Methylibium petroleiphilum PM1: one gene and its partner. The protein of the gene in region 1 interacts with the protein of each later gene in a pairwise test. Links are inferred from orthologs where the notes say so. Each region holds a gene or a part of one and is shown on either strand. Other genes may lie near its edges.

Region 1 (6,023 bases):
GCTGGACCCGGCGCCGTAGACGGCAAAGCGCGCGCCGCTGTAGTAGGCGTAGCCGCTCAGGTCGGCAAGGTCGAAGCCGACCCGCACGTCGGGATGCGCGATCGCGGCGTGCGCGGCCAGGCGTCGCAGGTCGGCCAGCGCGGCCGTGATCAGTGGACGCTGAGGCAGCCGCGCTGCCGCGATGTCGAGCACCTCTCCATCGCCGTACAGCGAGGTCAGTGCCTGCAGCCCCTGCCGCACCTCGGCGGCGAATCCGCTGCCAAGCGCCTGCAGCGCCGTGCCGTCCTTGGCAGCGAGCGCCGCGTACACCTCGTTCAGACGCGCGGGGTCGCAAGCGACACCGGCCAGCAGACCGCGCACGATACGCGCGTCGGCCAAGTCGAGCACCAGGCCCGGGACACCCGCGGCACGCAAGCTGTCGAGCGCCAGATCCTGTACCTCGAGATCGGCCTCGAGTCCGGCATGACCGTAGAGTTCGGCGCCGAACTGCAGCGGTTCCCGGCTACCGTGCAGTCCGGCCGGCCGCGTGTGCGCCACCGGGCCGCAGTAGCACAGGCGCGTGATGCCATCGCGATTGAGCAGGTGCGCGTCGATGCGCGCCACCTGGGGCGTGGTGTCGGCACGCAGACCCAGCGTGCGGCCGCTCAGTTGATCGACCAGCTTGAAGGTCCGTAAATCCAGTTCGTGCCCGGTGCCCGTCAGCAGCGACTCGAGGTGCTCGAGCAAGGGCGGCATCACCAGTTCGTAGCCGTAGACGCGGGCCGCGTCCAGCACGGTGCGCCGCAATTCCTCGATGCGCCGCGCCTCGGAGGGCAGCACATCGGCAATGTGCTCGGGCAGCAGCCAAGCAGAGGTCATGAAAAGCCTGCGGGGTTAAAACCGCATTGTACCGGCGCCCCCAGCAGCATTCGCGCGCGATTGACCTGCGCGAACGGTGATCAGCCTGCCAAAACCAGCAGCACCACCAGCCCGCCCAGCATGCTGCTCAAGCCAAGAAAACGCAGTTGCCCGTCGCTCAGCCGCGTGGCCTGCTCGAACACCCGGCGCCAGCGCTGCGGACTCAGGAAAGGCAGCAGCCCCTCGAAGACCAGCATCAGCGCCAGCGCGCTGAACAGCGTGTCCCACATGCCGGCTCCTGCGGCAACGCGCCGTCAGCCCGGACTCACCTGGCACGGGAGGAGGATGGCCCGCCCTCACCTCGCATCGCGCGGAAGAACTCGCTCTCGGGCTCGACCACCATCACGTCGGTCTTGCTGCGAAAGCTCGCCCGATAGGCCTCGAGACTGCGATAGAACTGCGCGAACTGCGGGTCGCGACCGAAGGCCTCGGCATACAGGGCCGAAGCCTTGGCATCGCCGTCACCCTTGACCTTCTGTGCATCCCGATAGGCCTCGGCGACAATGACCTCGCGCTGCCGATCGGCGTCGGCACGCACCTGCTCGCCTTCGGCCTGGCCGGTGGAGCGGGTCTCGTTGGCGACGCGCTTGCGCTCCGACTCCATGCGGCGGTAGACGGCCTCGGTGATGTTGGCGACGAAGTCGACCCGCTTGATCCGCACGTCGACCACCTCGATGCCGAAGCTCGTGGCGTCGTCCGACAACCGCCGCAGCACGCCCTGCATGACCTTGTCGCGCTCGGTCGAGAGCACCTGGCGCACACTGACCTTGGTGACCTCCTCGTTCAGCGCGGCCTGGACGATCGGTGCCAGCCGCGCCTCGACATTGCGCGCATCGATGCCGCTGTTGCGGATGAATTGTCGCGGGTCCTTGATGCGCCACTTCACCAGCCAGTCGATCACCAGACTGGTCTTCTCGGCGGTGAACACCGGCCGCGTTTCAGGGCTGTCGAGGCTCTGGATGCGGCGGTCGAGGAAGACCACGTTCTGGAACGGCGGGGGCAGCTTGAACTTCAACCCCGGCTGGGCAATGACTTCCTTGATCTCGCCCAGCGCATACAGCACGGCGAACTGCCGCTGGTCGACGACGAACAGCGTGCTCGAGGCAATCATCAATGCGAGCAGAGCGCTCGCCACGATCAGACCGATGCGATTCATTCTTGTTGTTCTCCTCAACGGCTTTCGCGCTCACGCGAACGCTGGTTGTCGCGCGATCGCACATCGTTCTGTGACGTGCCGGTGCTTTCGGTGGTCGGCAGCGCGGGCGCAGGTGCGGCCGCGGCGGTCGCCCCGGCCGATTGCATCAGCTTGTCGAGCGGCAGGTACAGCAGGTTAGAGCCGGTGCGCGACTCGATCATGATCTTGCTGACGTTGGAGTACACCTCTCGCATCGTGTCCACATAGAGGCGATCGCGCGTGACGGCCGGCGCCTTCTGGTACTCCGTCAGCACCTGCTTGAAGCGCGATGCATCGCCCTCGGCCTGCGCGATCACGCGCGCCTTGTAGCCCTCGGCCTCCTCGCGCAGGCGCGAGGCCGTGCCCTGCGCCTTCGGGATCACGTCGTTGGCGTAGGCCTGGCCTTCGTTCTTGAAGCGCGAGCGGTCGGCGCCGGCCTTCACGGCATCGTCGAACGCCGCCTGCACCTGCTCGGGCGGCGCCACACTCTGCACGTTGACGTTGGAAATCAGGATGCCGGTCTTCAGACGATCGAGCTGCGCCTGGATGGACTTGACGAGGTCGGTCGCGATGGCATCGCGCTGCTCGTACAGCACCGAGTCCATGTTGCTGCGACCGACGATCTCGCGCACCGCGGATTCGGAGGCCAACACCACCGCCTCGTCCGCATTGCGGTTCTCGAACAGGTAGTCCTTCGAATCCTTCAGGCGGTACTGCACCGTGAAGCGGATGTCGACGATGTTCTCGTCCTGGGTCAGCATCGACGAGTCCCTCAGCCCGGTGGCCTGCACCACCGAATTGCGCCCGACCTCGACCGACCGCAACTGCGTCACGTTCACCACCTCTGCCGACTGGAACGGGTATGGGAAACGCCACTGGAAGCCGGCTTCGACCGTGTGGCTGTATCGGCCGAAGGACATCACGACGCCCTGCTGCCCTTCCTGCACGATGAAGAAGCCGCTGCCCAGCCAGATCAGCGCCACGACCGCGCCGATCAAGCCGATGCCGATACCGGCGCTGCGCAGGTCCGGCGGTGGCGAGCTGGCGCCACCGCCGTCGGGCTGCGGACTGTTCCCACCCCCTTTGCCACCGAACAGGCCGCTCAGGCGACGATTGAAGTCGCGCCAAAGCTCGTCGAGATCGGGCGGGCCGTCATTGCGGCCGCCGGTCGCCAGCAGCCGCTCCCCACGCGCGCGCCAGACGGCGCGGCGCACGGCGCCGGACCACAGCAGCGCCAGGGCCTCGACCAGGAGTGCGGGGCGTCCCCGCGGGCGCGCTGCGCCTGCATCGTTATAGGTATTCATGCGTGTCGTTGGAGCAAGACGGAGGCGGGAATGGGATCGTGATCGGAGGGCGCGGCGTCGGCGACGTCGCGCACCGGCGCGTCGGAGACCGAGGCACCGGGCGCGCCCGCCTCGCCACCGTCGGCGAGCAGCGCCTCGCTCACCAGCGCCCGCAGCTCGGCGAGCCCCACACCGCGCAAGGCACTGACGAAGACGCGCGGGATGCGGCGTCCGCCGTCGAGTTCGAGCCGATCCACCAGCACGCGAGGCCGCTGCTCCTCGTCGAGCTGGTCGAGCTTGTTGTAGACCAGGATCTGGGGAATACCGGCCGCGTCGATCTCCGCGAGCACGCGCTCCACCTCGACCCGCTGCTCGGCCAGCACCGGGCTCGAAGCGTCGACCACATGCAGCAGCAGATCGGCATCGGCAGCCTCCTGCAGCGTGGCGGCGAAGGCCTTGACCAGCGTGTGCGGCAGATCGCGGATGAAGCCCACGGTGTCCGACAGACTGACCGAGCGCTGCGCGTCCTCGAGATAGAGCTGCCGCGTGGTGGTGTCGAGCGTCGCGAACAGTTGGTCGGCGGCGTAGCTGCGGGCCTTGACCAGCGCGTTGAACAGCGTGGACTTGCCGGCATTGGTGTAGCCGATCAGCGAGACGCGGAAGGTGCCGGCGCGCTCGCGCGAGCGCCGTTGCGTGCCGCGCTGGCGCTTCACCTTGTCGAGCCTCGCCTTGAGCGCCTTGATGCGCTCGCCGATCATGCGGCGATCGAGTTCGATCTGGCGTTCGCCCGGACCGCCACGATGACCCACGCCGCCGCGCTGGCGCTCGAGGTGGGTCCACCGGCGCACCAGTCGGTTGCTGAGGTACTGCAGCTGCGCGAGCTCGACTTGCAGCTTGCCTTCGTGGCTCTGAGCGCGCGCGGCGAAGATCTCGAGGATCAGGCCGGTTCGGTCGAGCACCTCGACGCCAAGATGGCGCTCCAGGTTGCGCTGCTGCGTCGGGGACAAGGCCTGATCGAAGATCACGCACTGGCCGCCGCTTTCGGCCACCAGCGCCTTCAGCTCGTCGGCCTTGCCCGAACCGAGGAACAGTGCGGCGTCGGGCGCCTTGCGGCGAGCGATCAGGCGCGCCACCGGCGTGTCGCCGGCCGACTCGGCCAGCAGCGCCAGTTCGTCGAGGGTGGCGTCGAAGGAGGCGCCGGCGCCGAGGTCGACACCGACCAGCACCGCCCTGGCCTCGTTGACGGCGGTGGACGCGCTCAAGCTGAAACCACCAGGGTCTGGCGGCAGGCGGTCAGGCGACGAGACGGATGCCGGGAGTCCATCGAGCCGTTCAGCCCGCCGACTCCGGCGCGTCGTTGGCCTGGAAATTCACGGCCCGGCCGGGCACGACGGTGGAAATCGCGTGCTTGTAGACCATCTGGGTCACGGTGTTGCGCAACAAGACCACGTACTGGTCGAAGGACTCGATGTGCCCCTGCAGCTTGATGCCGTTCACGAGGTAGATCGAGACCGGAACGTGCTCCTTGCGAAGCAGGTTCAGGAACGGGTCTTGTAGGAGTTGCCCTTTGTTGCTCACGATATCGTCCGTGTTGTGAAGCTGTTGGAGGATGGAAGGTATCACAGGCTCCAGCCGGCGACGCCCTCAGACTACGAGTCCTTCTCCGCGAAGGGGTTCCGTGACGATTTCATCTCGATGCGCATCGGCGTGCCGCTGAGCTGGAAGTGGCAGCGGAAACGCCCCTCCAGGAAGCGCTTGTAGGCGTCTGTCACATGCTCCAGCGAGTTGCCGTGGATCACGATCACCGGCGGGTTCTGCCCGCCTTGGTGGGCGTAGCGCAGCTTGGGCCGGAAGGCGCCGGCGCGCTTGGGCTGCTGGAACTGCACCGCCTCCAGCAGCACCCGCGTCAGCACCGGCGTGGCGAGCTTCTTGGTGGCCGAGGCCCACGCGTCGGCGATCGCCTTCCACACCGGCCCCAGGCCCTGGCGCTTGATGGCGGAGATGTGCAGCACCGGCGCGAACTTCAGGAACGCCAACCGCTGCTCGATGGAGCGCTGCAGCAGTTCGCGCTGGTAGCTGTCGACCGCGTCCCACTTGTTCACCGCCAGCACCACGGCACGGCCGGAATCGAGGATATAGCCGGCGATGTGGGCGTCCTGGTCAGTCACCCCCTGGGTCGCGTCGAGCAACAGCAGCACGACATTCGCGTCGGCGATCGCCTGCAGCGTCTTGACGACCGAGAACTTCTCGATCGACTCGAACACCTTGCCCTTGCGACGCAGGCCGGCAGTGTCGATCAACTCGAACTTCTGGCCATTGCGCTCGAACGGAACGCTGATGGCGTCGCGTGTGGTGCCGGGCAGGTCGAAGGCCACCAGCCGCTCTTCACCGAGCCAGGTGTTGATCAACGTCGACTTGCCCACGTTCGGGCGACCCGCTACCGCCAGGCGGATCGGCCGTTCGGGGTCGTCGAGCGCGAGATCGTCGGGCTCGTCGAACGCAAAGTCCTCCAGCGCCGCCGTCAGCAGGCTGCGGATGCCCTGCCCGTGTGCCGACGACACCGCCAGCGGCTCGCCCATGCCGAGCTCGTAGAACTCGGCCAGCTGGATGCCTTCCAGCATGCCCTCGGCCTTGTTGGCAGCGAGCAGCACCTTCTTGCCGGCAGTGCG
Region 2 (5,012 bases), 770 kb from region 1 along the record:
GGGCTGACGTCCCGGTTCGGTGCTTCCGCAGCGTGCGGAGGCCGATTGTTTACCGCCCCGAGGAGAGTCGCTTCATGACGTCCATGCCGCCGCCGCTGAAACGGACGCTGACGAGCATCTTCCTCGCCGGCTTGCTGGCTGCGCTGCCATTGGCTGCCACGCTTCTGGTCATCGTGTGGGTGCTGCGCCTGCTGTTCGCCTATGTCGGGCCGGGCAGCTTCATCGGTCAGCGACTGGTGGCGCTGGGCCTGGGCGGCGGCAGCTCCGAGGTGCTGGGCTACCTGATCGGCGTTGCCCTGGTGCTGGCGGCGATCTTCGCGCTCGGTGTCGTGGTCCAGACGCGCCTGCGCGGCTGGCTGGCACGCAGCGTCGACGCGCTGATCCAGCGCATTCCGGTCGTGCGCAGCATTTACGGCATCACCCAGCGCTTCGTCGAACTGCTGTCGCCGCGCGGGGCCGACGGCGGCGGGCTTCAGTCGATGCGGCCGGTCTGGTGCCACTTCGGCGGACCGGGCGGCGTGGCGGTGCTGGGCCTGCTGTCGGCCGCCGAGACCATCGACCTGGGCGGTGCGCCTTACCACGCAGTGCTGGTGCCGACCGCCCCGGTGCCGGTCGGCGGCGGGTTGCTCTACGTGCCGCAGGCGTGGATCACGCCGGCCGAGATCGGCATCGACGCGCTGACGAGCATCTACGTTTCCATGGGCGTCACCTCGGCCCAGTACCTGCCGCAGACGCCGGCAGACGGCCGATGACTCAGTCGCCCAGTTTCTTCTTGCTTGGCAGCCGCTCCTTGGCCCGCTTGACGATGCCGCCGGAGGTGATGCGCTGGTTGCCCAGCACGGTGAGCTTCTTCACCTGGGCACGGTGGTTGCCGCTCTTGGAGAACTTCAGGATCTTCACCACCCGCGGGCCGGCCTGGCGGTGTTCGTCCGGCGTCTTTTCCTTCGGCTCGACCGGGCGCCACAGCACCAGCAGCTTGCCGATGTGCTGGACGGGCGCCGCGCCGAGCTGTTCGCACAGCGTGGCGAAGATCGTTTCGCGGGTCTCGCGTTCGTCGGAGAACACGCGTACCTTGATCAGGCCGTGGGCCTTCAGCGCGGCGTCTGCCTCCTTGGTGACGGCGGGAGTCAGACCCTCGCCGCCGATCATCACGACCGGATCGAGGTGGTGCGCATCGGCACGGTGGGCCTTGCGCTCGGCAGGCGTGAGTTGAATGGCAGGCATCCCCGTATTATCGACGCGACATGAAAGTCAAAACCAAGAGCAAGAAGGTCAACAAGGCGTGGCTCAACGATCACATCAACGATCCCTACGTCAAGCTGGCCCAGAAGGAGGGCTACCGGGCCCGTGCCGCCTACAAGCTCAAGGAGATCGATGAGGCGCTGGGGCTGATCAAGCCGGGCCAGGTCGTCGTCGACCTCGGCGCGGCACCCGGCGCCTGGAGCCAGTACCTGCGCCGCAGGTTCGCACCCAAAGAGGCCGGCACCGGCGGCGCCGCGGCCGGTGCACTGAACGGCCGCATCATTGCACTCGACCTCCTGGATTTCGAGCCGATCGAGGGCGTGCAGTTCATCCAGGGCGATTTCCACGATGAGGCGGTGCTTGCGGAATTGAGCGCCGCGATCGGCGGGCGCGGCGTCGACGTGGTCGTGTCGGACATGGCGCCGAACCTCTCTGGCATCGCCTCCTCAGATTCCGCGCGCATCGCGCTGCTGGTGGAGCTGGCGGTCGAATTCGCCGAAACCCACCTCCATCCGCACGGCGCGCTGGTCTGCAAGGTGTTCCACGGCAGCGGCCACAGCCAGCTGGTCGAGCTGTTCAAGAAGCGTTTCCGGGTCGTGAAACCGATCAAGCCCAAGGCATCTCGTGACAAGTCGTCGGAAACCTTTCTGGTCGGCATCGGTCTCAAATCGAGGTGAAACCGGCGGAAATTCCCGCGAATCCAGGCCTTGACCTATCGCAGCCGATGACAAAGCCGATCGGCGTCCCGGGGTTGACTGGACTAAACTCGGCCCCATATCCCGCGAGAGTGAGACATATCCCGTGCAGCAAGTGAGTGACGCCCATTTCGGGCAGGATTCGGTGAAGGAGCCGCGGTGAACAATCAATGGTTCTCGAAGGTCGCTGTCTGGCTGGTGATCGCCCTGGTGCTGTTCACCGTGTTCAAGCAGTTCGACCGCACGGCGGCCGCGGGCGGGCAGATCGGCTATTCCGACTTCCTCGAAGAGGTGCGCAGCAAGCGCATCTCGACCGTTACCCTGCAGGAGAGCGGCAACGGTGCGACGGAGATCCGGGCGGCCACCACCGATGGCAAGACGCTGCGCACCACCGCCACTTACCTTGATCGGGGGCTGGTCGGAGACCTGATCAACAACGGCGTCAAGTTCGACGTCAAGCCGCGGGAGGAGCCGTCGATCCTGATGAGCATCCTGCTCAGCTGGGGCCCGATGTTGCTGCTGATCGGCGTGTGGATCTATTTCATGCGACAGATGCAGGGCGGCGGCAAGGGCGGCGCCTTCAGTTTCGGCAAGTCCAAGGCGAGGATGCTGGACGAAGCCAACAACTCCACCACGTTTGCCGACGTTGCCGGCTGTGACGAAGCGAAAGAGGAAGTCAAGGAGTTGGTCGACTTCCTGAAGGACCCGCAGAAGTTCCAGAAGCTCGGTGGGCGCATCCCGCGCGGCGTGTTGCTGGTCGGCCCGCCAGGCACCGGCAAGACCCTGCTCGCCAAGGCGATCGCCGGCGAGGCGAAGGTGCCGTTCTTCTCGATCTCGGGTTCCGACTTCGTCGAGATGTTCGTCGGTGTCGGCGCGGCGCGTGTGCGCGACATGTTCGAGCAGGCCAAGAAGAGCGCGCCCTGCATCATCTTCGTCGATGAAATCGACGCGGTCGGGCGCCACCGCGGCGCTGGCCTGGGCGGCGGCAACGACGAACGCGAGCAAACGCTGAATCAGATGTTGGTCGAGATGGACGGCTTCGAGACCAACCTCGGCGTCATCGTGATGGCGGCCACCAACCGGCCCGACATCCTGGATCCGGCTCTGCTGCGTCCGGGCCGTTTCGACCGCCAGGTCTACGTGACGCTGCCCGACGTGCGGGGCCGCGAGCAGATCCTGAACGTGCACATGCGCAAGGTGCCGATCGGCCAGGACATCCGCGCTGACATCCTGGCGCGCGGCACGCCGGGCTTCTCGGGCGCCGACCTGGCTAACCTGGTCAACGAAGCGGCGCTGTTCGCCGCGCGGCGCAGCGCCCGCGTCGTCGAGATGGCCGACTTCGAGAAGGCCAAGGACAAGATCATGATGGGCCCCGAGCGCAAGTCCATGGTCATGCCCGAGGAGGAGCGCCGCAACACCGCCTACCACGAGGCTGGCCACGCACTGGTGGCGCGTCTGATGCCCAAGACCGACCCGGTGCACAAGGTCACCGTGATTCCGCGTGGTCGCGCGCTGGGCGTGACCATGCAGTTGCCGGAGACCGACCGCTACAGCATGGACAAGGAGCGCATGCTGAGCACGATCTCGGTGCTGTTCGGCGGCCGCATCGCCGAAGAGGTGTTCATGAACCAGATGACCACCGGCGCCAGCAACGACTTCGAGCGCGCGACCCAGATCGCCCGCGACATGGTGATGCGCTACGGCATGACCGACGAACTGGGCCCGATGGTCTACTCCGAGAACGAAGGCGAGGTCTTCCTCGGTCGCTCGGTCACGAAGACGACCAACATGTCCGAAGAGACGATGCGCAAGGTCGACTCGGTGATCCGCCGCATCATCGACGAGCAGTACACCACCGCCCGCAAGCTCATCGAGGACAACCAGGACAAGATGCACGCGATGGCGAAGGCGCTGCTGGAATGGGAAACCATCGACGCAGAGCAGATCGACGACATCATGGGCGGCAAGCCGCCGCGGCCGCCGAAGGACTGGACGCCCAGTAGCGCGGCCGGCGTGAACGGCGGCAGCGGTAACGGCGGCACGCCGGCCGTCAGCACCGACGGTGCTCCGGCCGCGGTCTGACGTTCCGCTCGTTTGTCGATCGCGCAACGGGGCTTCGGCCCCGTTTGCTTTGAGCGGATCTCTTTTCCCCACTGACCCCACGATGTTCTGGCAGACCACGCGATTCCGCATCGATCTCGTCGCCCCGCGCGTCATGGGCATCGTCAATGTCACGCCGGACTCCTTCTCCGATGGCGGGCTGCATGGGGGCGCCGCCGGGGCGCTGGCCCACTGCGAGCAGTTGCTGAAGGACGGCGCCGACATCCTCGACATTGGTGGCGAATCGACCCGCCCGGGCGCGGAGCCGGTGCCGCTGCAGGACGAACTGGCACGCGTGCTGCCGGTGCTGCGCGGCGCGATGGCGCTCGGCGTGCCTGTGTCGCTAGACAGCTACAAGCCCGAGGTGATGCGCGCCGCGCTCGACCTCGGTGTGGACATCGTCAACGACATCAAGGCGCTGCGCGAACCCGGGGCGCTGGACGTGGTGGCGGCGCACGCGAACTGCGGTGTCTGCCTGATGCACATGCGCGGCGACCAGCCGAAGACCATGCAGGACGGCGATCCGCAGTACGACGACGTGGTGACCGAGGTGCGCTCCTTCCTGCGGGCGCGCGTCGAAGCGCTGCGAGCGCGGGGCGTCGACGACGCCCGGATCACGCTCGACCCGGGCATCGGCTTCGGCAAGCGCACCGAGCACAACGTGGCGCTGCTGGTCCGTCAGCAAGAGCTGCTGGGCCTGGGGCTGCCGCTGCTGGCGGGCTGGTCGCGCAAGGGCGTGCTGGGCCGGCTGACCGGCCGCGAGATCGGCGACCGCCTGGTGCCCAGCGTCGCGGCGGCGCTCGCCTCGGTGCAGCGCGGGGCGCGCATCGTGCGCGTGCACGACGTGGCCGCCACCGTCGATGCGTTGAAAGTGTGGCGGGCTGCCGGTCTTTGCCCGTGAGCGCAGGATTCGCCTCGCCGGGCGCCCGGCACAATGGCACCCCATGAGCAGAACCTATTTCGGCACCGACGGCA

What was found. The genes of interacting proteins can lie anywhere in the genome.
Region 2: the proteins of hflK (region 1) and ftsH interact in binary tests that used the Escherichia coli proteins (3 or more experiments, as listed by UniProt). The link is inferred for Methylibium petroleiphilum PM1 from one-to-one orthologs.

What each region holds. Positions count from the first base shown.
Region 1 is NC_008825.1:2,128,604-2,134,626, forward strand. What follows is about bases 1,222-4,221. They hold hflK (FtsH protease activity modulator HflK), read right to left. Parts: upstream 3,376-4,221; coding sequence 2,068-3,375; downstream 1,222-2,067. Other genes in these bases: hflC (protease modulator HflC), read right to left, coding at 1,222-2,053; hflX (GTPase HflX), read right to left, coding at 3,372-4,221. Also shown: MPE_RS10025 (ATP phosphoribosyltransferase regulatory subunit), read right to left, coding at 1-858; MPE_RS10030 (DUF2065 domain-containing protein), read right to left, coding at 939-1,127; more of hflC, read right to left, coding at 1,163-1,221; more of hflX, read right to left, coding at 4,222-4,616; RNA chaperone Hfq, read right to left, coding at 4,687-4,932; ribosome biogenesis GTPase Der, read right to left, coding at 5,004-6,023.
Region 2 is NC_008825.1:1,363,128-1,368,139, forward strand. Bases 1,573-4,557 are described here. They hold ftsH (ATP-dependent zinc metalloprotease FtsH), read left to right. Parts: upstream 1,573-2,096; coding sequence 2,097-4,019; downstream 4,020-4,557. Other genes in these bases: MPE_RS06370 (RlmE family RNA methyltransferase), read left to right, coding at 1,573-1,919; folP (dihydropteroate synthase), read left to right, coding at 4,102-4,557. Outside these bases: MPE_RS06355 (DUF4149 domain-containing protein), read left to right, coding at 1-7; MPE_RS06360 (DUF502 domain-containing protein), read left to right, coding at 75-752; MPE_RS06365 (YhbY family RNA-binding protein), read right to left, coding at 754-1,224; more of MPE_RS06370, read left to right, coding at 1,245-1,572; more of folP, read left to right, coding at 4,558-4,938; glmM (phosphoglucosamine mutase), read left to right, coding at 4,982-5,012. UniProt on the Escherichia coli protein: Acts as a processive, ATP-dependent zinc metallopeptidase for both cytoplasmic and membrane proteins. Plays a role in the quality control of integral membrane proteins.